2 regions of the Rhizobium centroccidentale genome follow, and region 1 is predicted to be linked to the other one. Evidence: riboswitches for the same ligand, from Rfam matches in the RefSeq annotation. Region 1 holds a riboswitch; the other holds the start of a gene.
The links. A riboswitch is a leader RNA that binds a small molecule or an ion and turns the genes downstream of it on or off. The one in region 1 is predicted to bind S-adenosylmethionine.
Positions count from the first base shown of each region.

Region 2: linked by a shared signal. The riboswitch ahead of PH562_RS20595 (O-succinylhomoserine sulfhydrylase) and the one ahead of metA (homoserine O-acetyltransferase MetA) in region 1 are both predicted to bind S-adenosylmethionine.

Region 1 covers NZ_JAQJCG010000023.1:56,196-68,314, forward strand. Annotated here, with positions in the region: gene PH562_RS24775 (SIS domain-containing protein) at 1-66, opposite strand, end outside; gene PH562_RS24780 (GntR family transcriptional regulator) at 63-836, opposite strand; gene PH562_RS24785 (aldose epimerase family protein) at 959-1,984, opposite strand; gene PH562_RS24790 (hypothetical protein) at 2,118-2,609, opposite strand; gene PH562_RS24795 (vWA domain-containing protein) at 2,719-3,912, opposite strand; gene metA (homoserine O-acetyltransferase MetA) at 3,916-4,842, opposite strand; SAM riboswitch at 4,890-4,967, opposite strand; gene PH562_RS24805 (NUDIX domain-containing protein) at 5,047-5,469, opposite strand; gene PH562_RS24810 (AAA family ATPase) at 5,469-6,311, opposite strand; gene PH562_RS24815 (ABC transporter ATP-binding protein/permease) at 6,475-8,325, shown strand; gene efp (elongation factor P) at 8,444-9,013, opposite strand; gene epmA (EF-P lysine aminoacylase EpmA) at 9,166-10,230, shown strand; gene PH562_RS24830 (lysine-2,3-aminomutase-like protein) at 10,227-11,279, shown strand; gene PH562_RS24835 (acyl carrier protein) at 11,637-11,888, shown strand; gene PH562_RS24840 (acyl-CoA dehydrogenase family protein) at 11,888-12,119, shown strand, end outside.
Region 2 covers NZ_JAQJCG010000016.1:91,054-103,172, forward strand. Annotated here, with positions in the region: gene PH562_RS20580 (RelA/SpoT domain-containing protein) at 1-337, opposite strand, end outside; tRNA gene PH562_RS20585 (tRNA-Gly) at 521-594, opposite strand; gene PH562_RS20590 (2'-deoxycytidine 5'-triphosphate deaminase) at 653-1,747, opposite strand; SAM riboswitch at 1,820-1,898, shown strand; gene PH562_RS20595 (O-succinylhomoserine sulfhydrylase) at 1,942-3,129, shown strand; gene PH562_RS20600 (DNA helicase) at 3,209-3,922, opposite strand; gene apaG (Co2+/Mg2+ efflux protein ApaG) at 4,536-4,928, shown strand; gene PH562_RS20610 (Hsp33 family molecular chaperone) at 4,935-5,924, opposite strand; gene argF (ornithine carbamoyltransferase) at 6,083-7,000, opposite strand; gene PH562_RS20620 (aspartate aminotransferase family protein) at 7,074-8,273, opposite strand; gene PH562_RS20625 (GcrA family cell cycle regulator) at 8,698-9,225, shown strand; gene phoB (phosphate regulon transcriptional regulator PhoB) at 9,418-10,101, opposite strand; gene phoU (phosphate signaling complex protein PhoU) at 10,133-10,846, opposite strand; gene pstB (phosphate ABC transporter ATP-binding protein PstB) at 10,898-11,713, opposite strand; gene pstA (phosphate ABC transporter permease PstA) at 11,729-12,119, opposite strand, start outside.

The DNA of each region.
Region 1 (12,119 bases):
TAGCGTCGCAACCACCTCGGGCGATTGGCCGGCTTCCGTCAGCATCAGGGATTGGGTCTCGCTCATAGGTCATCTCCAATTCTCAATTCAGCAACAAAATCATAGGCATCGCCGCGATAGTGCGAGCGGGTATATTCAACGACGCGCTGGTCGGCCAGGCGGGAGACGCGCTCGATCAGAAGTGCGGGCGCTCCGGCCTTGACGGTCAGGATCGATGCGGAGGTCGGGTCGAGCGTCACGGCGGTCAGCCTTTGCTGGGCGCGTACGGGCTTGAAGCCTTTGGCGGCCAGCGCATCGTAAAGCGACCCTTCGGATATGGCGTCTTCGCCAAGAAACTTGATTGGAACGACGGCGCGCTCGATGGCGAGCGGCTGGCCGTCCGCCAGACGCAGTCGGTCGAGGCGCAGCACGGGTTCGTCGAGCCCGAGGCCGAGCAGGAAGGATTCTTCCGGCGCCGGGGCGCTGACGGTGCGTGACAGGATGCGGGCCGCCGGTTCGCGACCGCGCGAGCGCATGTCGGCGGAGAAGGAGGAGAGGCGCCAGAGCGGCTGCTCGATGCGCTCGACATGCTGCGAAACGAAGGTGCCGCTGCCATGACGGGATTCGATGACGCCCGAGGCAAGAAGATCGCGATAGGCGGTTCTCACCGTGACGCGGCCGATCTGCAGGGCACTGGCGAGATCGCGCTCGCCCGGAAGTGCCGTGCCTGGTTTCAGCAGGCCCTCCTGGATCAGGCCGGTCAGCGCCTGTGCCAGGCGCTTGTACAGCGGCCCGCTTCCGGTCCCGTCGCTGAGGCCGCGATTGTTCAATTCGGCGATCAAACTGGTTCTATCCATGGCTGCCATATAGAACCTATTTAGAACCAATTCACAAGATGAATCTGTCTCCAGGCAAAAAAGAATCGGCCGGGCGCTTTTGGACGCCCGGCCGATTTTTCAAGCGAGCAGGCATCCTCGACCTAGTTTTTGGTGAAGATGTAGTCCGTTTCCTGCCGCAATACCTCGCCCGGGCGGAGTACGGCATTGGGGAAGCCTTCGTGGTTGATGGCGTCGGGCCAGACCTGCGTTTCCAGGCAGAAGCCGGCGAACGGGCCGATCTTGCGGCCGTCATGGCCGGGAACCGGCACATCCAGCTTGAAACCGGTATAGAACTGCACGCCGGGCTCGGTGGTGCGGACCTCAAGCGATACGCCGGAATTGACGCTGCGGGCAAGGACGACGGATCGCTTGGCGGTGCGCTCGGTCGAGAGGCAGAAATTGTGGTCGTAAAGCGCCTGCTCGCTTCCTTCGAAGCGTTTCATCGGCGCCATCTCGCGGAAATCGAAGACGGTGCCTTCGACGGAACGGATCTCACCCGTCGGCACCTGCTTGTCATCCGTCGGTGTGTAATGGTCGGCGGCGATCATGATATCGTGGCCGAGGGCATCGTCGCGGCCGTCGAGGTTGAAATAGGCATGCTGGCAGACATTGGCGAGGGTTGGCTGATCGGTGGTCGATTCATAGGCGACGGAAAGCTCGCCATTGCCATGCACGCGATAGGTCGCCTGGATCGTGCAGTTGCCAGGATAGCCGGCGCGGCCGTCGGGATCGACGATCTTGAGGACGACACGGTCGGTATCGTGCTCGACGATGGTCCAGTTGCGCTTGGCGATATTGTCTTTGCCGCCGTGCAGGTGGGTGACGCCCTTTTCGTTGAGCTCCAGCTGATATTGCATGCCGTCAAGTGTGAAGCGGCCGGCGCCGATGCGGTTGGCGCAGCGGCCGGGCGTGGCGCCGAAATAGGAGGAATGGGCAGGATAATCGGCAAAATCGTCGAAACCGAGCAGAAGCGAGGGCTCGTGGCCTTCAAGGCGAAGATCCTGAATGACTGCGCCCCACGACATGATATGGGCCGTCAGGCCGCCACCGACGATCTTGACGCGATAGACGGTCTCTCCATCGGCCGTTGTCCCAAAATGTTCCCGCTGCAAAGTGCTTTCCGTCATATCAGCTCATCCATTGCTTTTGAGTATGCGAGGCCAGACCCTGCCTCCATTCGCGCGGTTCCGCAACCGATTCCCTGGCGAAATTTAGGCGCGGGTGGAAAGGAAGCAAGGTCTGATTAGGCTTTGTCCATCGCTAGTAGACTGACACGTTATACTGTGAATGTGAGGCGCATAAGAAAGGCGGTCGATTTCGTCCTGATCCGTCCGGCTTGTCGTGAAGAGAGTTGGTCGTCCGTCTGCTGAAAAGCGTGCGAATTAATTGGTTCGACCCATCCGCTTTTTCGGCCTCCATGATCACCATCAACCTGTCGCCGCGAACGGCGAGAAGGATATAGAACGCCTTTTGACTGTATTTTTCCACATAGGAGCTCCAGCGTCCCATACCTGCCGCGTAGCTGGCGTTTCCATAACTGCTCGTTTCCGCAGTAGCGCTCCAGCCATTGCTGGTGCTGATCCTCATAAACCTGCCCTGCCTGATTATTCCGATGCGGCACTTTTCACCGACGCTGGCGTTGAAGTCGATCTGTTCCCATTGTCCGGAGAAGCCCCCTTCTTCGGATCTTGCCTGCTGCGAAACGAGCAAAATGGTTGCGGTGAAGAGAAGAAATTTCACAGCGTAGCGCACGCACATCTCCACCGATTTCCCCGAGGATGCGGGAGGTATCTGTCGCCCTTCTCTTTCTACAAATGGTTGTGGTTACTTGGTGGCGCCGCGACGGGGAAATGCTGAACATTCAGCGCGACAATTCCCGCGTCGCCTTTTCCAGCCCGCCGAGCGTCAGCGGATACATGCGGTCGTTCATCAAGCGGCGGATGATGGAGATGGAGGTCGTATGGCCCCAATAGCTTTCCGGCACGGGGTTGATCCAGATACACTTTCGGAAATGGCCTGTCATTCGGGCGAGCCAAGTCTCGCCAGCCTCCTTGTTCCAGTGCTCCACCGAGCCGCCCGCTTGAGTGATCTCGTAGGGGCTCATGGATGCGTCGCCGACGAAGATGACGCGGTAGTCGGGGCCGAAGGTGCGGATCAGATCCATCGTTGCCGTGATATCGACGCGCCGGCGGCGATTGTCCTTCCAGACGCCCTCGTAGAGGCAATTATGGAAGTAGAAATACTCCATGTGGCGAAACTCCGCGCGGGCGGCGGAGAAGAGTTCTTCCACGACGCGGATGTGATCGTCCATCGAGCCGCCGACATCGAAGAACATCAGCAGCTTGACGGCGTTGCGGCGCTCCGGCCGCGTCTGAACATCGAGATAACCATGTTCGGCGGTGGAACGGATCGTGCCGGAGAGATCCAGTTCCTCGGCTGCCCCCTCGCGCACCCAACGGCGAAGACGCTTCAGCGCTACCTTGATGTTGCGGGTGCCGAGCTCGACGCCGTCGTCGAGATTCCTGAAGTCGCGACGATCCCAGACTTTGACGGCACGGCGATATCGCGAGGTTTCCTGGCCGATGCGCACGCCTTCCGGATTGTAGCCATAGGCGCCGAAGGGTGAGGTGCCTGCCGTGCCGATCCATTTCGAGCCGCCCTGGTGCCTGCCCTTCTGTTCCGCCAGCCGTTCGCGCAACGTCTCCATCAGCCTGTCGAAGCCGCCGAGTGCCTCGATCTCTTTTCTTTCCTCTTCGGTCAGATGCCGTTCGGCAAGCTTGCGCAGCCACTCGTCAGGAATGGCGGAAGGCTCCACTGCTTCTCCCTCGGCATTGCCGGCAATCGCCTCGAAGCCACGAAAGTAATCGGCGAAGACCTGGTCGAAACGGTCGATGAAGCGCTCGTCCTTGATCAGCGTCGCGCGGGCCAGATAGTAGAAGGCCTCGACATCGTAATCGGCAATCCCTTCTTCCATTCCCTCAAGCAGCGAGAGGAACTCCCGGAGCGTCACCGGAACCTTCGCTTCCTTGAGTTTCAGGAAGAAGGGAATGAACAAGCCTCAAGTCCTTTCCTGGCCGATCTCCTCCAGATCATACGGCGTGGTCTGGTAGATCTCGTTGATCCAGTTGCCGAAGAACAGATGCGCGTGGCTGCGCCACCGGTTCTGCGGGGGAATTTCCGGGTCGTTATGCGGGAAGTAGTTGTGCGGCATCTTGATCGGCACGCCGGCATTCACATCGCGGAAATACTCATCCGCCAGCGACGTGGAATCATACTCCACATGATTGAACATGTAGAGCCTGTTGCAAGTCCGCTCGTGCACGAGGCAGACGCCCATCTCGCTCGAATCCATCAGGATCTGCAGGCCAGGCACCTTTTCGATGTCGGCGCGGCGCACTTCGGTCCAGCGCGAAACCGGAATGGCGAAATCGTCGGAGAAGCCGTTGAGATAGACCGAGGAGGGCTTCAGGTTCTGGTGGCGATAGACGCCGAAGGCCTTTTCCTTCAGCGTATATTTCGGCACATTGTGGAAGTGATAGACGGCCGCCATCGCGCCCCAGCAGACGTTCATCGTCGAGTGGACGTTGGTCGCCGTCCAGTCGAAGATCTCCTGCATTTCCTTCCAATAGGTGACGTCTTCATATTCCAGCAGCTCGATCGGGGCGCCCGTGATGATGAAGCCGTCGAACTTGCGGTGCTTCACCTCTTCCCAGGTCTCGTAGAAAGCAAGCAGATGCTCTTCGGAGGTGTTCTTGGCCTTGTGTGCGCCGATGCGCACCAGCGAAAATTCCACCTGCAGCGGCGATGCGCCGACCAGGCGCGCCATCTGGATCTCGGTCTTGATCTTGTTTGGCATGAGGTTGAGAAGCCCGATCTGAAGAGGGCGGATATCCTGACGGAACGCCACCGTTTCAGTCATCACCCGCACACCCTCATTCTGGAGGGTTTCAAACGCGGGGAGCGTATCGGGAATCTTGATGGGCATTGTTTCACTCGCCAAATACAAAAAAACCGGCCGCGATAAGAATCGCTACCGGTCCGCACGCGGCCCTTTAGCGACTTATTTAACGTGGCTGCAAGCCGGCCGGCCAAATCACCACGAGGGAAATTCAATAGACCTGTCATCTCGGCGGGTCAATGGGCAGGCGTCGGGGAAATTCCGGGGCTGAACTCGGAGGCGCGATGTGGCCTACAGATATTTAAGGAGGGCTTCCATGCCGTAACCGAGGCGATGCCTGGCAGCCTCGATCGGTAGCCAGAAGAAGCGGAAGCCGATCGGGTCGCCACCGTCGAAAGGCGTCATTTCGTAGTGGAGCCAAGTGGCAGGCGCTCGTTCCGAGATACAGCAGCGGAAATAGTGCCGCTGGTGATAGTAATCGCGGCCGTTCTTTTCGAAACGGTAGTCGTGGACACCAAGCGGATAAAGTTCGTGTGGCGCAAAACCGGTCTCCTCCTCGAATTCGCGCGCTGCGGCCGCCGCAATGTCCTCACCAGCTTCGACCGTGCCGCCAGGAACCTGGAGCTGGACAGCGGGAAAATCCGGTTCGTCGAAGACAAGCAGATGCCCATCCCGAACGGCATAGATCAGGACCTTGACGGCATCGGGTCGCATTATCGTCCCTGTCCTCGCGCCATGAAGGCCAGCCGTTCGAAAAGGTGCACATCCTGCTCGTTCTTCAGCAGTGCGCCATGCAGTTTCGGCAAAACGCCCTTTGCATCCGCGCGCAGCGTTTCGGGATCGATGTCGTCTGCGACCAGCAGGCGGATCCAGTCGAGCGCTTCGGAGGTCGATGGCTTCTTCTTCAGGCCCGGCACGTCGCGGATTTCGAAGAATTGCGTCAGTGCCGCATGGACGAGCGTCTGCTTGATGCCAGGATAATGCACCTCGACGATGCGTTTCAGCGTCTCCATGTCGGGAAAACGGATATAGTGGAAGAAACAGCGGCGCAGGAAGGCGTCCGGCAGTTCCTTCTCGTTGTTCGAGGTGATGATGACGATCGGGCGGACGGCGGCCCGGATCGTCTCGCCGCTCTCGTAGACGTGGAACTCCATGCGGTCGAGTTCCTGCAGGAGATCGTTCGGAAATTCGATATCGGCCTTGTCGATCTCGTCGATCAGCAGCACGCATTTCGTCGGCGAAGTGAAGGCCTGCCAGAGCTTGCCCTGGCGGATATAGTTCCTGACATCGTGAACTCTGATGTCGCCGAGCTGACTGTCGCGCAGGCGCGAAACGGCATCATATTCGTAGAGACCCTGCTGAGCCCTCGTCGTCGATTTGACATTCCATTCGATCAGTTCGAAGCCGAGAGCGGCGGCCACCTGGCGTGCAAGTTCGGTCTTGCCCGTACCGGGCTCGCCCTTTACCAAAAGCGGGCGCTCCAGCCTTATAGCGGCATTGACGGCGACCATCAGATCCTTGTCGGCGATATAGTCGGCGGTTCCCTGAAATTGCATCGGAAGGCTTTCTCAATCTTTCGAGTGCAAGCTAATTGCTGACCTTATTCGGTTCAAGACGCGAAACCGTGTATATAGGAATGTGATCCCACCGATCTATTGCAAGGGTGGACATGAGGGCGGGTCATGATTAACTGACGGGACGTGTCGCAGGGAAGTGCTGATGGCAGTTGAAAAGCAAGCCAAGCCGAATATCCAGGGAAATGAACAGGTCGGATACGATTTAAGTCTTTTCTTTCGGCTGAGGATGATGTTCTCCGCTTTCTGGAATTCGGCTGTTCGCATCAAGATCATTTCCCTGACTATCGCGCTTTTCGTGATCATTCTGGTCACGGCTTATGTCCAGGTGCTGCTCAACAGTTGGAATGCGCCTTTCTACGATTCGCTGGCAAGGCGCGATATTTCCGCGTTCTTCCATCAGCTCGGCGTCTTCGGCATCATCGCCGGCTCGCTGCTGGTCCTCAACGTCGTTCAGGCATGGCTCAACCAGATGACCGCCCTTTACATGCGCGAGGGCCTGGCGCGCGATCTCGTCGATCAATGGCTGCAGGCCAAGCGTGCGCTTCGTCTTGCCTCATCCGGGCTGATCGGCGTCAATCCCGACCAGCGGCTGCACGAGGACGCCCGCAATCTTGCCGAAAGCTCGACTGGGCTTGCCATCGGACTGGTGCAGGCGACGATCCTGCTTTTGAGCTTCATCGGCGTGCTCTGGGAGCTCTCCAGCGGCATGGTCTTCCACCTCAGGGGCATGAGCTTCTCCATTCCCGGCTACATGGTCTGGGCGGCGATCCTCTATGCCGGATCCGCCTCCTTCCTCAGCCAATTCGTCGGCCGCCGCCTCGTGCGATTGAATGCGGATCGCTATTCGAAGGAAGCCGAACTGCGCTTCGCGCTCATGCATGCCAACGAGCATATGCCGGCGATCACGATTGCCGGCGGTGAGGAGAACGAGCGCCGGCGGATCAATCTCGATATATCGGCCGTGCTCGCCGTTATCCGGCAGCTTGCCATCGCCAATACCAATCTCACATGGGTTTCGGCCGGCTATGGCTGGCTGGTGCTGATCATTCCCATCCTCGTTGCCGCGCCGGCCTATTTCTCCGGCGGCCTGACCTTCGGCCAGCTGATGGTGGCGGTCGGTGCCTTCAATCAGGTCAATTCGGCGCTGCGCTGGTATGTCGCCAATTTCGGGCCGATTGCCGAATGGCGCGCGACGCTGATGCGCGTCACTGATTTCCGCAAGGCGCTGACGGAAATGGACGACAAGACGCCGATGCCGCACACCCTCGTCTTTGAGAAGGCGGCGCCGGGCACGATGGTTTGGACCGACCTGGAAATTTCGACGAAGACCAGCGACGAGGCGACGGAAAACGGCTTCCGGATCGCGGAGGGTACGGTCACGATCAAGGCCGGTGAGCATGTGATGATCAACGGCGATCATGGCGTGAACCGCAGGCTGCTGTTCGAAGTGCTGGCGCATCAATGGTATAGCGGCTCCGGCACGGTCAGCCTGCCGCCGATGGACGACATGCTGTTCGTGCCGCACACGCCCTATGTGCCGACCGGCACCCTCAGGGAGGCAATCTGTTTTCCGGATGATCGGGACGCCTATGACGATGCTGCTGTCGACACCGTCATCGACAAGGTAGGGCTTGGCCGTCTGAAGAGCCGTCTCGATACGCAGGCGCGCTGGGATCGATTGCTCGATACCGAAGAGCAGAAAGCCGTCGGCTTTGCACATCTGCTGCTCGCAAAGCCGAAATGGGTCGTCTTCGACGATGCCCTGGAAGGGCTGGAGGCCGAAGTTCAGGCGAAGGCCTTTGCTCTGCTGGCCGAACTGGAAGATGCGACCCTGATCTATATCGGCCGCTCCGACGCCTTCATGCACGCCATGTCACCACGCGTCCTGCATTTGCAGTCTCTGGCTCCGCACGAGCACAGCACCGATATGCAAGCGCCTCCCGAAACCGCCAGTGCGATGCAGGCGGACGAGAAGAAGGCCAGCGCTCCCTAACGAGAGCGGCGCGGCGAGTCTTCACGCAGTCGCTGCCGCTTCGGCTTCAATTCCCCTAAAACGCAAAACGCCCCGTCACCAGGACGAGGCGTTCTTCATGCAAGCAGGTGGCCGAGGCTCAGTCCTTGGCGCGCTCGACGTAGGAATTGTCTTCCGTCGCGATGACGACGCGGGTGCCGGCGTTGATGTGCGGCGGAACCATGGTGCGCACGCCGTTCGACAGCATGGCGGGCTTGTAGGATGAGGATGCCGTCTGACCCTTGACGACCGGCTCGGTCTCGGTGATCTCGAGTGTGACATGGCGCGGCAGTTCGAGCGCCAGCGGAATGCCTTCGTGGATCGACAGGATGCAGGTCATGCCTTCCTGGAGGTAGGCCTTCTGGTCGCCCATGGTTTCGACGTCGACCACGACCTGATCGTAGTTGGCCGGATTCATGAAGTGGAACCCTTCGCCGTCTTCGTAGAGATACTGGAAGTTCACGTCTTCGACGAAGGCGCGCTCGACCTGCTCGGTGGTGCGCCAGCGTTCGGACACCTTCACGCCATCGACGATACGGCGCATGTCGACCTGCGTGACCGGGGTGCCCTTGCCCGGATGAAAGTTCTGTGCGGTGAGAACGACGTAGAGCTTGCCGTCGACGTCGAGAACGTTGCCCTTGCGGACCGAAGAGGCGATGACCTTGACCATAAGACTTCCTTGTAACGCTGCGTTTTGCGTCGTAGAGGGACTGTCGAAATGCTCTCCGAGACGCAGCAATTGTTTGCTTGGGGGCGCAACTACCCTAAATCAATGGAAATTGCCACCCCCTTGCGTGGCTCGTGCCCCGAAGAAAGCTAGGAATGAAGCCAAAGACGAGCAAAGCGTCCCCCTGGTGGACCCGCAATGTCCATGCGGACCGGCGGCCGTTCCTCATCGGCCGCAATGCCATTCAGGCTGCCTTGCGCGTTTTCTTTGCGCGCAACGACTTCATCGAGGTCGATACGGCGACGCTGCAGGTGTCGCCGGGGAACGAGGCGCATCTGCATGCTTTCGAGACCGAGGCGCTGACGACCGACGGCAAGGCATGGCCTCTTTATCTGCATACCTCGCCGGAATTTGCCTGCAAGAAGCTGCTTGCGGCGGGCGAAGAACGCATTGCCTGCTTTTCCCATGTCTATCGCAATCGCGAGCGTGGGCCGCTGCATCATCCGGAATTCACCATGCTGGAATGGTATCGGGCAGGCGAGAGCTATGAGGCCCTGATGGCCGATTGTGCCGCGCTGCTGGTGCTTGCGGCTGAGACCGTCGGGGCGAAGAAATTCAGCTATCGCGGCGCGGAAACCGATCCGTTCCTGCCGCCCGAGCGGATCAGCGTTGCGGCTGCCTTCGAGCGCTATGCCGGTATCGATCTCTTCGCCTCCATCGGCCTCGATGGATCGACGGATCGCGAGCGTCTGGCGGCAGATATGCGCCAGGCTGGCATTCGCGTTGCCGACGACGATCTATGGCAGGATCTTTTCAGCCGGGTGCTCGTCGAGAAGATCGAACCGAATCTGGGTTTCGAACGCGCCACCATTCTTGACGAGTATCCTGTTTCCGAGGCGGCGCTTGCGCGGCCATCGGCCAGGGATCATCGCGTTGCCGAGCGTTTCGAGCTTTATGCCTGTGGCGTCGAGCTTGCCAACGCTTTCGGCGAGCTCACCAATGCCGAAGAGCAGCGCCGCCGCTTCGATATCGAGATGGCGGAAAAGCAGCGCGTCTATGGCGAAACCTATCCGTTGGACGAGGAGTTTCTGGAGGCGCTTGCCGTCATGCCCGAGGCGAGCGGCATCGCGCTGGGCTTCGACCGGCTCGTGATGCTGGCGACCGGCGCCTCGCGGATCGAGCAAGTGCTGTGGGCACCGGTCGCGGAGTTCGACGCATGAATGCGATGCGACCGATCCGGACTATCGGCGAGCTTGAGCGTGCCGGGTTGATCGATGCCGATCAGGCAGTGGCGCTGGAAGCCGTAGCGGAGCGCTATGCCGTTGCCCTGACGCCGACCGTGACGCGCCTGATCGACCCCGAAAATCCTGCCGATCCCATTGCCCGACAGTTCGTGCCTGATGCCGCCGAACTCGTCGTCAGCCCGGATGAGCGCGCCGATCCGATCGGCGATCATGCGCATAGCCCGGTCGAGGGTATCGTTCATCGCTATCCCGATCGCGTCTTGCTGAAGGCCGTGCATATCTGCCCGGTCTATTGCCGGTTCTGTTTCCGCCGCGAAATGGTCGGGCCGCAGGGGCTCGGCACGCTGGATGGCGATGCGCTTGGCAGCGCCTTTGCCTATATTCACGATCATAAGGAGATCTGGGAGGTCATCCTCACCGGTGGCGATCCGCTGGTTCTCTCGCCAAGGCGGCTGGAAGAGATTCTCGGGCAGCTTGCCGAGATCGACCATGTGAAGATCGTCCGTTTCCATACCCGCATCCCCGTCGTCGACCCGTCAAGGATCGATACGGCGCTGATTGCGGCACTGAAGGCGAGCGGCAAGACCATCTATGTGGCGCTGCATGCCAATCATCCGCGGGAGTTGACCGACGAGGCGCGCGCTGCCTGCGCCCGGCTGGTCGATGCGGGCATCGTGCTTGTCAGCCAGTCGGTTCTCCTGAAGGGGGTCAATGACGATCCCGATGTGCTGGCGGCGCTGATGAAGGCTTTCGTCGAGACGCGCGTAAAGCCCTATTACCTGCATCATCCCGACCTTGCACCTGGCACCGGCCATTTCCGCCTTGGCATCGCCGAGGGACAGGCAATCGTTGCGGCGCTGCGCGGCCGCATCTCCGGCCTTTGTCAGCCCACCTACATTCTCGATATCCCCGGCGGCTACGGCAAGGCCGATATCGGTCAAAGCTCCGTTCGCGAGCTGGGCGAAGGTTGCTACTCGATTTCGGACTATCGTGGCGGCGAGCATATCTATCCGCCGCAAAGCTAAAGTGCATACTTATGATCTTATATTGCACTGACGCTCTGATTGTGATTGTCATTTTCGAATAAAACGTAGTGGCGAATTTTGGTGCGTTAACCTTCTTCGGTACCTCGCTCTTCCAAAAATCGACATGGCGCAATATTAGGTCAATTTAATATTTGTGCAGAAGTCATCGTTTATATGACTTACGGAAGGTAAATTTTAATCAGACAAGTGTGGAATATATCATTTTTCGACAAAGTATAAGTTGTTTGTATTTACCACGTCGCTTAGCGGAATGTTCTATTTTACCTGTTACTTCTTGGCGAACGATAAGACGGTGTAACTCCAGTTATGCTTATCACTGCCAGAAGGGACTAGACTATGAACAAGACGATTCGCGATTTGCTGGCCAAGTTCGGCGCGCTTCCCGTTGCTATCGACCAGATCGAAGACGACGCCGATCTTTACGCGACCGGCCTGTCTTCTTTCGCTTCCGTGCAGTTGATGCTCGGCATCGAGGAAGCCTTCGACATCGAGTTTCCCGACAACCTGCTGAACCGCAAGTCCTTCGCCAGCATCGCCGCGATCGAAAGAACCGTCGGCATGATCCTCGACAGTAGAAAGGTCGCGTAATGACTGCGGCGGTCGCTTTACTCGAGGTTGGGACGGGCGAGGGAGCGGCGATACGCGCCGCCCGCGTCGCAGCGATCGCCAGCCAGCACGCCGATGCCGTCGATGCCGAGGGCCGGTTCCCGCGCGAGGCTGTCGACGCCATGCGCGCCGAAAAGCTGCTCTCCATCCAGATCCCCGCCGATCTCGGCGGTGAAGGCGCGTCGATGACCGAAATCGCCGAGCTCTGCTCGA
Region 2 (12,119 bases), on a different contig from region 1:
GTATGTCGCTGAAAACCAAGCGCATACCAGCTATATCGTGCATTGAAGACAAATCTAACGCGCGTCCTTGGCGCAGCTTGTCGATAATTGTGTTAGCGCGCTTAAGGCGCTGACCTACTTGTATATTTGTTCCGCGCGTCCTTTGTCGAAGATTAGCTTGGAAAGTGTTGATGATATATCCATGAGCAGCGCGCCATCGATTAAGAATGTTCAGATCTCCGTCTGCATCTTCACCATGCCGAATGCGCTCTCCCGCTTTCTTAACCGCTTTTTTGCTATCTGATGGCGCAATCCAGCCCATAACATCACCAAGTTGAAGCCATGATCTTTCGTACACTGCCCCTTCAGATGTAACAATTAAATTCGGGACTTTATTCCAGCGCGTTAACCTACGCTACGTTCTACCGCGTTATCTGCAAGCAGGACGAATTCAATGAATGAGCGGGTCGCTGTAAAATGGCCTGTAAAACCACCATTGTTTTACGGCCTCAAATTGTTCATAAATATTTGAAAAGGTTGCTGGAGCGGGTGAAGGGAATCGAACCCTCGTATTCAGCTTGGGAAGCTGCTGCTCTACCATTGAGCTACACCCGCCTGACACTGTGAGATGTCCAACAGTTGGCGGCCTCTGTCAAGGCCGGTTGGTGGACGCCTAGAGCCGGAAGTGCTTCGAGAGCTTCAGGCCCTGTGCCTGATAGTTCGAGCCGAGGCCGGAGCCGTAGAGGCTGCTCGGCTGTTCCAGCATATGTTCGTAGATCAGGCGGCCGACGATCTGGCCGTCTTCCAGGATGAAGGGCACTTCGTGGCTGCGCACTTCCAGCACGGCGCGGCTGCCGCGGCCACCCGCCGGTGCATGGCCGAAGCCGGGATCGAAGAAACCGGCGTAGTGGACGCGGAATTCGCCGACCAGCGGATCGAAAGGCGTCATTTCGGCGGCAAAATGCGGCGGCACATGCACCGCTTCGCGCGAAACGAGGATATAAAACTCATCCGGATCGAGGATCAGCTCGGTGCGGCCGCGGCTATAAAGCGGCTCCCAGAAATCGAAAATATCGTGCTGGGCCTTCTTGTCGACATCGACAACGGCGGTGTGGTGCTTGCCGCGATAGCCGATCAGCCCTTCCTTGTCGCCGGCAAGATCGATCGACAGCGCGATGCCGCCGCCGGTGATATTCGGCTTCTTACTGGCGACAAGAGTCTCGCTCTCGTGCAGCGCCAGCAATTCCGGTTCGGTGAGCAAGGCCTGGCCGACGCGGAAGCGGATCTGCGACAGGCGCGAGCCGCGGCGCACGACGATCGGGAAGGTGCGCGGGCTGATTTCAAGATAGAGCGGGCCGGAATAGCCGGCCGGGATCTTGTCGAACTCCTGCGCCCGGTCGGTGATGACACGGGTGAAGATGTCGAGCCGGCCGGTCGAGCTCTTCGGATTGGCCGATGCGGACATATCTTCCGGCAAGTCGAGGCGCTCCATCAACGGTACGATATAGACGCAGCCCGTTTCCAGCACCGCACCTTCGGAGAGATCGACCACATGCAGCTTCAGCCGGTCGAGTTTGTCGGCGACCAGATGCGACGGGCCGGGCATGAAGCTGGCACGAACACGGAAGGCATGCGAGCCGAGCCTGAGGTCAAGGCTTGCCGGCTGGATCTGATCGACGTCCAGTTCTCTCTCGCTCGTCAGCCGCCCCGTTTCAAACAGTGCTGCGATGGCCCGGTCGGCCAGAATTCCAGTATTGCGAGCCATCATGCTTCTTTCATAATTTGCCGCAGACAAAACCAAACTCAGGGAATTGACGCAAGCCGTCAACGGCAGTATTGCAACTTATCCCGTGGTGATTTGGCCGGTCGGCTTGCAGCCACGTTAAACAAATGGCTAAAAAGACCGGGGTTGAACCGGTCTGCTTTTGCGACCGGTTTTTTTGTTTTGAAAGTGGTGATGGCATGAGCAAGACTTGGCGCCCCGCAACCCAGCTCGTACACAACGGAACGCTCCGTTCGCAATTCGGCGAGACCTCCGAAGCAATCTATCTGACCCAGGGCTTCGTTTACGACACATCGGAAGCGGCGGAAGCACGCTTCAAGGGTGAAACGGATGGGTTCATCTACGCCCGCTACGGCAGCCCGACCAACGACATGTTCGAGAAGCGCATGTGCGCTCTGGAAGGCGCCGAAGATGCTCGCGCCACGGCGTCCGGCATGGCCGCCGTTTCCGCAGCCATCCTCTGCCAGCTGAAGGCCGGCGATCATATCGTTGCCGCCCGCGCGCTCTTCGGCTCCTGCCGTTGGGTGGTCGAGACGCTCGCGCCGAAATATGGCATCGAATGCACGCTGGTCGACGGCCGCTTCACTGAAAACTGGGAAAAGGCCATCCGCCCGAACACCAAGGTCTTCTTCCTCGAAAGCCCGACCAACCCGACGCTGGAAGTGGTCGATATTGCCGCTGTCGCCAAGCTCGCCAACCAGATCGGCGCCAAGGTCGTGGTAGACAACGTCTTTGCAACGCCGCTCTTCCAGAAGCCGCTGGAACTCGGCGCGCATATCGTCGTCTATTCCGCCACCAAGCATATCGACGGCCAGGGCCGTTCGCTCGGCGGCGTCATCCTTTCCGATAAGCAGTGGATCGACGAGAACCTGCAGGACTATTTCCGCCACACCGGCCCAGCCATGTCGCCCTTTACCGCCTGGACGCTGCTGAAGGGCATCGAGACGCTGCCGCTGCGCGTCGCGCAGCAGACGGCGAATGCCTCCAAGGTTGCCGATTTCCTCGCCGAGCAGACCAACAAGGTCGCCCGCGTGATCTATCCCGGCCGCAAGGACCACCCGCAGGCCGATATCATCGCCAAGCAGATGAGCGGCGGCTCGACGCTGGTCGCCTTCGAGCTCAAGGGCGGCAAGGAAGCGGCCTTCAAGCTGCAGAACGCGCTTGAAATCGTGAAGATCTCCAACAACCTCGGCGACTCGAAGAGCCTGATCACCCATCCGGCCACCACGACGCACAAGAACCTCACCGACGAGGCCCGCGCCGAGCTTGGGATTTCGCCGGGCACCGTGCGCTTCTCCGCCGGCATCGAGGACGGCGCCGATCTGATCGAAGATTTCGCCCGCGCGCTCGAGCAGGTTTCCGCCTGATATTGATCGAGCCGCCCGGAGAAAATCCGGGCGGCTCGACCTGCCTCATCGGGCAATCTCGCGGGAAATGGGCAGCTCGTCAGCTGGCAGCCTTGAACTCGACCAGGCCGTTGTTCAGGAAGACCATCTTGTCGAACAGCGTCAGATCCAGCGGATTCGGCAGGCGAATATCCGAGAGATCGGGCACTGGTTTCAGCGCCGGATCGTAGGAGCGGTCGATCTGCGAGACGAAGACGACGATTACGCCTCTGTCGCGCGCAAAGACCTTCAACGCCCGAACCTGGATCATCACATCGGGTTTTTCCCGCTTCTGATCCAGCAGCTGCAGATAATCGACCACTGCCAATGTACCGGGCGCCGCCGCAGTCAGCCTTTCGACGATATAGTCGGCGCTGATGGCATCCGAATTGTCGAATTCGAATAGATCAGCAAATTCCGCATGATCGGCACCGATCACCGGGAAACGCTCCAGAACGACCTTTTCCGTGTCCTCCAGCGTGAAGAAGACACCGCGATTGCCAGCCTTCATGGCTTCGACGGCGAGCCGCAAGCTCATCAGGGTCTTGCCGTGACCGCGCCGCGCGCCGATCAGCACCAGATCGCCCGGGCTTAAACGCGAATACAGCTCGCCGACTGGCACGGCTGAGCTCGTTTTGCTTGCAAGCAAGCTCCAGCCTTCAAAACCTTCGCCAGCCGCGACGCGATCCAGCGCGGCGTGCAAAGGGATATTCTGCTGGCGGGACAGGAGCCTTGCCTTGCGCTTCAAATGATAAACAGGGGCGGAAAGCCTCATCTAAACCTCCTATTGCGAGCAATGACCGCAACCCCTCCTTATGCCAGGCGCTCAAACAGTCGGTTTGGATATCGACGGCCCCGCATGAAATATACTTTCCCGAATGGAGGGGGGAGGCACGGGCCATGCCAGAATCAGATCATAGCCGAAATCCTCCCGAGAGGGAATCCGGCGCAAGTTCCCTCCGAGGAACATAAAGGAGGGACACGGGGTTTATATGGCCGGGAGGTTTTAATAATTGGCGATCAGATGTGACGCCCGATCCCTGAAGTGCACCAGCAATGGCGGCAAGCGTATCCGCACCCCACAAGCTCTGCCTGCGACAATATGGTAGACAAGACTAAATGACGGGCGAAACGAGATACTTTGAGAAGAAAGGACTAACCTTCTTCATTGGCCGTAATAGCTGGATTTCAGAGCGATCCGTCTCCCCGAGCGAGATTTCATCACGCCGTTCCTTGACGGAATGGATTGGTTATAGGATACCGCTAGATATCCTGCGCTTTGCGGGAGCAGTGGAAAGCGGATAATATGCCGCAGACTTGAAAATGCTGAAACGACAATGGGCTTCGAGGAGCCTCCGGCGCTTCAGAGCAGTGGCAAGGTATCAGGCATGTATCGCGCCCTAACACGCGACATCGAAGTGGTTGTAGAGCCGTTTTATCTGGAGGAGCAATCCGATCCGGACGATGATCGCTATGTATGGGGGTATCGCATCGTCATTTCCAACCACTCGGAGCGGGCCGTGAAACTGGTGACGCGCTACTGGCACATCACCGATATGAACGGCATAGTGGATGAGGTGACGGGGCCAGGCGTCGTCGGCGAGCAGCCGCATCTGAAACCCGGCGATACCTATGAATATTCCTCCGGCTGCCCGCTGGACACGCCCTCAGGTATGATGTTCGGCCATTACCAGATGGAAACGGACGACGGGGAGCTCTTCCATGTCAAGATCCCCGCCTTCTCGCTGGATACGCCGAACCTGCTGCGCACGCTGAACTGAGCGGCATTACGCCGCTTCTATCTCCGACACTTCGAAGCGATAGGTGGTCGAGCAGAACTCGCAGGTCACGGCGATCTCGCCATTCTCCTGGCTGGCCTCGATCTCTTCGGCCGTGAAGCCCTTCAACACACCCTTCAGCTTGTCGCGCGAGCACGAACAGCGGTCATAGACCGCCTTCGGTTCGTAGACGCGTACGCCACGCTCGTGGAAGAGGCGATAGAGAAGCCGCTCGGTGCCGACTTGCGGATCCGTCAGCTCATCTGCATCGATGGTTTCCACCAGACTGCGCGCTTCCGCCCAGGCATCGTCTTCGGCATGATCGCGCACGCCGGTATCGCCGTCGCCGCCATGCAGGTCGGGCTGGCGCATGCGCTCGGGCGCCTCCGGCAGGAACTGCGCGATCAGGCCGCCGGCACGCCAGCGGTGACGCGGCTTGCCATTCTCGTCGCGATCGAAGAGCTCTGCAGCACCGAGGCGCACGCGCGTCGGGATCTGTTCCGACTGGCGGAAATAGGTGCCGGCGATCTCTTCGAGCGAGGCGCCGTCAAGCGCGACGATGCCTTGATAGGGCTGCGTGAAACGGCCCTGATCGATGGTGAAGGCGAGGACGCCCTTGCCGAGCAGTTGTTCCGGCTCGGTCCTGCCTTCGGCGACTGCCTTTGCCAGCGCTTCTTCGTCGAAACGGGCATAGGCGCGAACATTTTCCGGCGTCGAGAAATCGGCAACCAGAAGGTCGACGGGACCGTCGCCCTTGGTCTGCACCGTGAACTTGCCTTCGAACTTCAGTGATGTGCCGAGCAGGACGGTCAGGACGATGGCCTCGGCCAGAAGGCGTGCAACCGGCATCGGATAGTCGTGCCGGGCGAGGATCGCGTCCAGCAGCGGACCAAGCTGTACGGCACGGCCGCGCACGTCGAGACCTTCCACCTGGAAGGGAACGACATGATCGTCACCGGCGAAATCGAACTGACCCAGCGTTGCGGCATTTTCGGCCATTGCTTTACTCCTGGAGCATGACGCCGAAAAGTGAGAGCGGTTTTCGGGCGCCGTCATGCTCTATTTCTTTGATTCTAGACCGGATTCAGGCCTTAGGTCGCTTCGACCTAAGGCCATCCGGCTCTAGGGCCCGCGCCTCAAGACGCGGTTTGATATCTTCAGATCGCGCCCAGGCACCAAGCAAGAATCGACTTCTGCGCATGAAGGCGGTTTTCCGCCTCATCGAAGACAACGGATTGCGGACCGTCGATCACCTCATCCGTCACCTCCTCCCCGCGATGGGCGGGCAGGCAATGCATGAACAAAGCGTCTTTGCCGGCCTGTGCCATCAAAGCCTTGTTGACCTGATAGGGCTGGAAGACGTTGTGACCGCGTGCCCGGTGCTCCTGATTCATGGAAACCCAGGTATCGGTTACCACGCAATCGGCGCCGGCGACCGCACGGTCTGCATCATGCGAGAGCATGATTTCGGCGCCCTCGTTGCGGGCCCAGTTCAGATAGTGATCCTTCGGCTCAGAACCAAGGGGTACCGCCATATTCATGCGATAGCCGAAGCGCGCGGCCCCTTCGATCAGCGAATGCAGCACGTTGTTGCCGTCGCCCGTCCAGGCGAGCGTCTTGCCCTTGATCGGGCCGCGATGCTCCTCGAACGTCATGATATCCGCCATGATCTGGCAGGGATGCGTATCGTCGGTCAGCGCATTGATGACCGGAACGGTCGCATGTTCGGCCAGCTCCAGCAGGCGCGAATGATCGGTCGTGCGGATCATGATCGCATCGACGTAGCGCGACAGCACCTTGGCCGTATCGCCGATCGTCTCGGCGCGGCCAAGCTGCATCTCCGTGCCCGAGAGGAACAGCGTCTCGCCGCCCAGCTGGCGCATGCCGACATCGAAGGAAACACGGGTTCGGGTGGACGGCTTCTCGAAGATCATCGCCAGCATCTTGCCGGCCAGCGGCTTGTCGGCCGTGCCGGCCTTCTGCGCGTTCTTTCGCACGATCGCGTCGTCGATGATATTGCGCAGATCGGCAGCCGGAACGGCAGAGAGGTCGAGAAAGTGTTTCGGAGAAGCCATGTCCTTACCTGTACTCCAGAAAAAACAATAACGCCCGCGTGGGGCAGGAACGCCCCATCCACGGGCGTTGAATTCAAGCGGATTTCTTGGTGCGGGCAGCGCGCGCACGCTCGGCGGCGCGCTCCAGGCGGGCGAGACCTTCGCGTGCTTCTTCGGCAGTGACGACCAGCGGCGGCAGCAGACGGATAACGTTATCGCCGGCCGGCACACCCAGCAGATGCTCGGCGCGGATCGCCTGCAGCAGCTCCGCCTGCGGGATGGCCGCCTTGACGCCGAGCATCAAGCCTTCGCCGCGAACGTCCTCGATGATGTCAGGAAAGCGATCCTTGAGCGAGGCGAGCCCCTGGCGGAACACCAGCGAGACATCGCGCACATGCTGCAGGAAGCCTTCGGCAAGCACGATGTCGAGAACGGCATTGCCGACCGCCATGGCAAGCGGATTGCCGCCATAGGTCGAGCCGTGTGTGCCGGCTTTCATGCCGGAAGCGGCTTCCGCCGTCGCGAGGCACGCACCGAGCGGGAAACCGCCGCCGATGCCCTTGGCGACCGCCATGATATCGGGCTTGATGCCGGCCCATTCGTAGGCAAAGAGCTTGCCCGTGCGGCCGACGCCACACTGTACTTCGTCGAGGATCAGCAGCAGGCCGTGCTCGTCGCAGATCTCACGCAGCCCGCGCAGGAATTCGTTGGTGGCGGGGCGGATGCCGCCCTCGCCCTGAACCGGCTCGATCAGGATCGCAGCCGTCGCGTCGGTGATGGCAGCACGCACGGCATCGAGATCACCGAACTCCACCTGATCGAAACCCGGTGCTTTAGGCCCAAAGCCCTCGATATACTTCTCCTGGCCACCGGCGGCGATCGTTGCGATGGTGCGGCCGTGGAAGGCGCCCTCGAAGGTGATGATGTGGAACTTCTCGGGATGCCCCTTGGCGAACTGATAGCGCCGCGCAGTCTTGATGGCGCACTCCAGCGCCTCCGCGCCCGAATTGGTGAAGAACACCTTGTCGGCGAAGGTCACTTCCGTCAGCCGCTTCGACAGCTTCTCCTGACCGGGCACCTCATAGAGGTTGGACAGGTGCCAGACCTTGTCGGCCTGGGCCTTCAATTCGGCAACGAGGTGCGGATGGGCGTGACCGAGCGAGTTGACCGCGACGCCGGCTGCGAAATCGAGGTAGCGTTCGCCATTTTCGGTGACCAGCCAGACGCCCTCGCCTCGCTCGAACCGTAGCGGAGCGCGCATGTAGGTGTCATAAAGCGGCGTGGTCTCGGCCATGGCCATATCTCCTGATCACAACTCTAAGGACCGATCGCTTCCATTTGATGAAACGGGTCCGAAAAAATCAAAAATGCCGCCTTGCGGCGGCCTGGGCACTATTGATGTTTTGCACCGCGATGTCAACAAAACTGGCGTTTTAGCAGGTGCGAGATAACGCTTGCGGGCAAAAGAGATAGGTTCGGCGGCGCCTATTGCAGAAATGCCACGCCTGGGCAGCAAGTTGGGGAAAACCTCGAAATCGATTCCTCAAGATTCTCGCGACTCTTGTCACGGAGTCAGCCTCACACTAGGTTAAAAAGCAATTGCTAGACTGCATGCGGCGGAACTAGTCACCACAATTTTAGAGCGTTTCGCGCCTCGTTCCCATGCGAGGCAATGGTGAGGGATTCTGCCATCGGAAACGCGACAGCGGAGACAGGGCATGAATTGGACAGACGAACGCGTCGAGAAGCTGAAAAAGCTATGGTCCGAAGGGTTGAGCGCCAGCCAGATCGCTGCGCAGCTCGGTGGCGTGAGCCGTAATGCCGTCATCGGCAAGGTGCACCGCCTGAACCTTCCCGGCCGAGCGAAGGCGGGCGGCACGGCAACCGCAGCGCGCACGCCGAAGCGCAGCGCAGCTGCACCCCGCGCCGCGACCTACGGATCGCGCGTTGCTACCCGCACGGTCGTCGCCCGCCAGCAGGGCGCAACCATGCTGAAGGAAGAGATCGAGATCGATTCCGTCAATGAAATCCAGTATCGGCCGGCATCGAACGTCGTCGTTCCGATCTCCCGCCGCCTCGGCCTGACGGAATTGACTGAGCGCACCTGCAAGTGGCCGGTCGGCGACCCGCTGAAGGACGACTTCCACTTCTGCGGCAATGACAGCCCGGATTCCTCGCCCTACTGCACCTATCATCAGCGCATGGCATACCAGCCGGTGCATGACCGCCGTCGTAACAACGGCTGAAAGTCACAGCAAGACAATGAGAAACGGGCCCTCGAGGCCCGTTTTTCTATTTCCGCCGCTATTTAAAGCACGTCACGATCTTTCAGATTCGCTTCCTATGCTTTAGGTTTTCCGTCTGGCGCATGTCGTTCTCGCAAAACCGCTACGCACTTTTGCGCGACATGCTTTAGTGATACCCGAGCGGCAAGCCGCTCAGGCTTCCATGGAATAGCCCGCGCCGCGAACGGTGCGGATGACATCCTGCATATTGGAGAAATTGAGCGCCTTGCGCAGGCGGCCGACATGGACGTCGACCGTGCGTTCGTCGACGTAGATATCGTGACCCCATACACCGTCGAGCAGCTGCGAACGCGAGAAGACGCGGCCCGGCGAGGACATCAGGAACTCCAGTAGGCGGAATTCCGTCGGCCCCAGTCGCACTTCGCGGCTCTTTCGATGGACGCGATGGGTTTCGCGATCCAGCTCGATATCGCCGCAGCGCAGCACCGTGGAGAGAACCTCCGGGCGGGCACGCCGCAGCATCGCCTTGACACGGGCCATCAGCTCCGGCGTCGAGAACGGCTTGACGACATAATCGTCCGCGCCGGTCGAAAGCCCGCGCACGCGCTCGCTTTCCTCGCCGCGGGCCGTCAGCATGATAATGGGCAGGCGCTCCGTCTCCGGCCGCATACGCAGCCGGCGGCAGAGCTCGATGCCCGATACGCCGGGGAGCATCCAGTCGAGGATCAGGAGATCGGGGATGCGCTCCTGGAGACGCAGCTCGGCCTCATCGCCTCTGAGGATCGTATCGACCTCGAAGCCTTCGGCCTCAAGATTGTAGCGCAGCAGAACGCTAAGCGCTTCCTCGTCTTCTACAACAGCAACTCTCGGAACCATGCGCCTATGGTCTCCTTTCTTCTCTTCCAGATTATTCCGTCACTGCGCCGACGGTATTGGCGGTATCATCCTTCGGGCGCTCGCCTTCCGGCTGCGCGCCCGTCGCCATGTAATAGATCGTCTCGGCGATGTTGGTGGCATGGTCGCCGATGCGCTCGATGTTCTTGGCGCAGAAAAGAAGATGCGTGCAGGTGGTGATGTTGCGCGGATCTTCCATCATGTAGGTCAGCATCTCGCGAAAGAGCGAGGTGTACATGGCGTCGATTTCTTCGTCGCGTTCGCGGATCGACACGGCCTTGTCGGGCGAGCGGGTCGCGTAGACATCCAGAACTTCCTTGAGCTGGCTCAGCGCCAGTTCGGAGAGATGCTCGATGCCGCGGGCGAGACGGCGCGGGACACCGGTGCCCTGCACGGCGATGACGCGCTTTGCGGTGTTCTTGCCGAGATCGCCGACGCGCTCCAGATCGGAGGCGATGCGGATCGAGCCCATGATTTCGCGCAGGTCGGCCGCCATCGGCTGACGGCGGGCGATGGTGACGATCGCCTTGTCGCCGACTTCGCGCTCGGCATGGTCAAGAACAACGTCGTCGGAGATGACCTTCTGGGCCAGGGCAGCGTCGCTGTTGACCAGCGCGCGTACGCTGTCGCTAACCATCTGCTCTGCCAGGCCGCCCATTTCAGCAATGCGGCGCGTCAGGAACTTCAGGTCTTCGTCATAGGCAGAGAGAATGTGAGTGGAGACCATTTTTCTATCCTCAAGGTGAACTGTGTGAAATGAGCCGCGCGCCTGACATCATCAACCAAAACGGCCCATGATGTAATCCTGCGTGCGGAAATCGTCGGGATTGGTGAACATCTTATCGGTGTCGTTCTCCTCGACCAGGTGGCCGAGATGGAACATTGCGGTACGCTGCGAGACGCGGGCTGCCTGCTGCATGGAATGCGTCACGATGACGATGGTGAAATTCTCCCGAAGCTCGTGGATGAGATCCTCGACCTTGGCGGTTGCGATCGGATCGAGCGCCGAGCACGGCTCGTCCATCAGGATGACCTCCGGGCTGACCGCGACGGCGCGGGCGATGCACAGACGCTGCTGCTGACCGCCCGACAGGCTCGTGCCGGCGTCATGGAGCCGATCCTTCACCTCACCCCAGAGACCGGCCTTCTGAAGACTGCTCTCGACGATATGCTCGAGATCGGCCTTTGAGCGATGCAGACCGTGGATGCGGGGACCGTAGGCGACGTTCTCATAGATGGACTTCGGAAACGGGTTGGGCTTCTGGAAGACCATGCCGACGCGGGCGCGCAACTCCACCACGTCGATGCTGTCGTCGTAGACATCCTGATCGTCGAGCGTGATCTTGCCGGTGACGCGGCAGGTCTCGATCGTATCGTTCATGCGGTTGAGGCAGCGCAGGAAGGTGGACTTGCCGCAACCGGAAGGGCCGATGAGAGCCGTGACCGTATTGGCGCGGATCTTCAGATTGACGTCGAAGAGCGCCCGCTTGTGGCCGTAATAGACCGAAACATCCTGGCCGATCATCTTGTAGGGGATCGTCGTCATCTTCTTGGCCAAGGCTCTTTCGCTGGCGGCTTCCGTCATCATGTTCATTTCGTGCGCCCTCCCTTACCAGCGACGCTCGAAGCGGCGGCGCAGCAGGATGGCGCCGATGTTCATCGCGACGAGGAAGAAGAGAAGCACAATGATGGCGCCGGATGTCCTTTCGACGAACGCCCGCTCGGCTTCGCTCGCCCACATGTAGATCTGCACCGGCAGCGCCGTCGAAGGATCGAGCGGCGATGCCGGATAGTTGGCAACGAAGGCGACCATGCCGATCAGAAGCAATGGCGCGGTCTCGCCAAGCGCATGGGCAAGCCCCAGGATCGTGCCTGTCAGAATGCCGGGCATCGCAAGCGGCAACACATGATGGAAGACCATCTGCATGCGCGATGCACCAAGCCCGAGCGCCGCGCTGCGGATCGACGGCGGCACGGCCCGCAGCGCCGAGCGTGTGGCG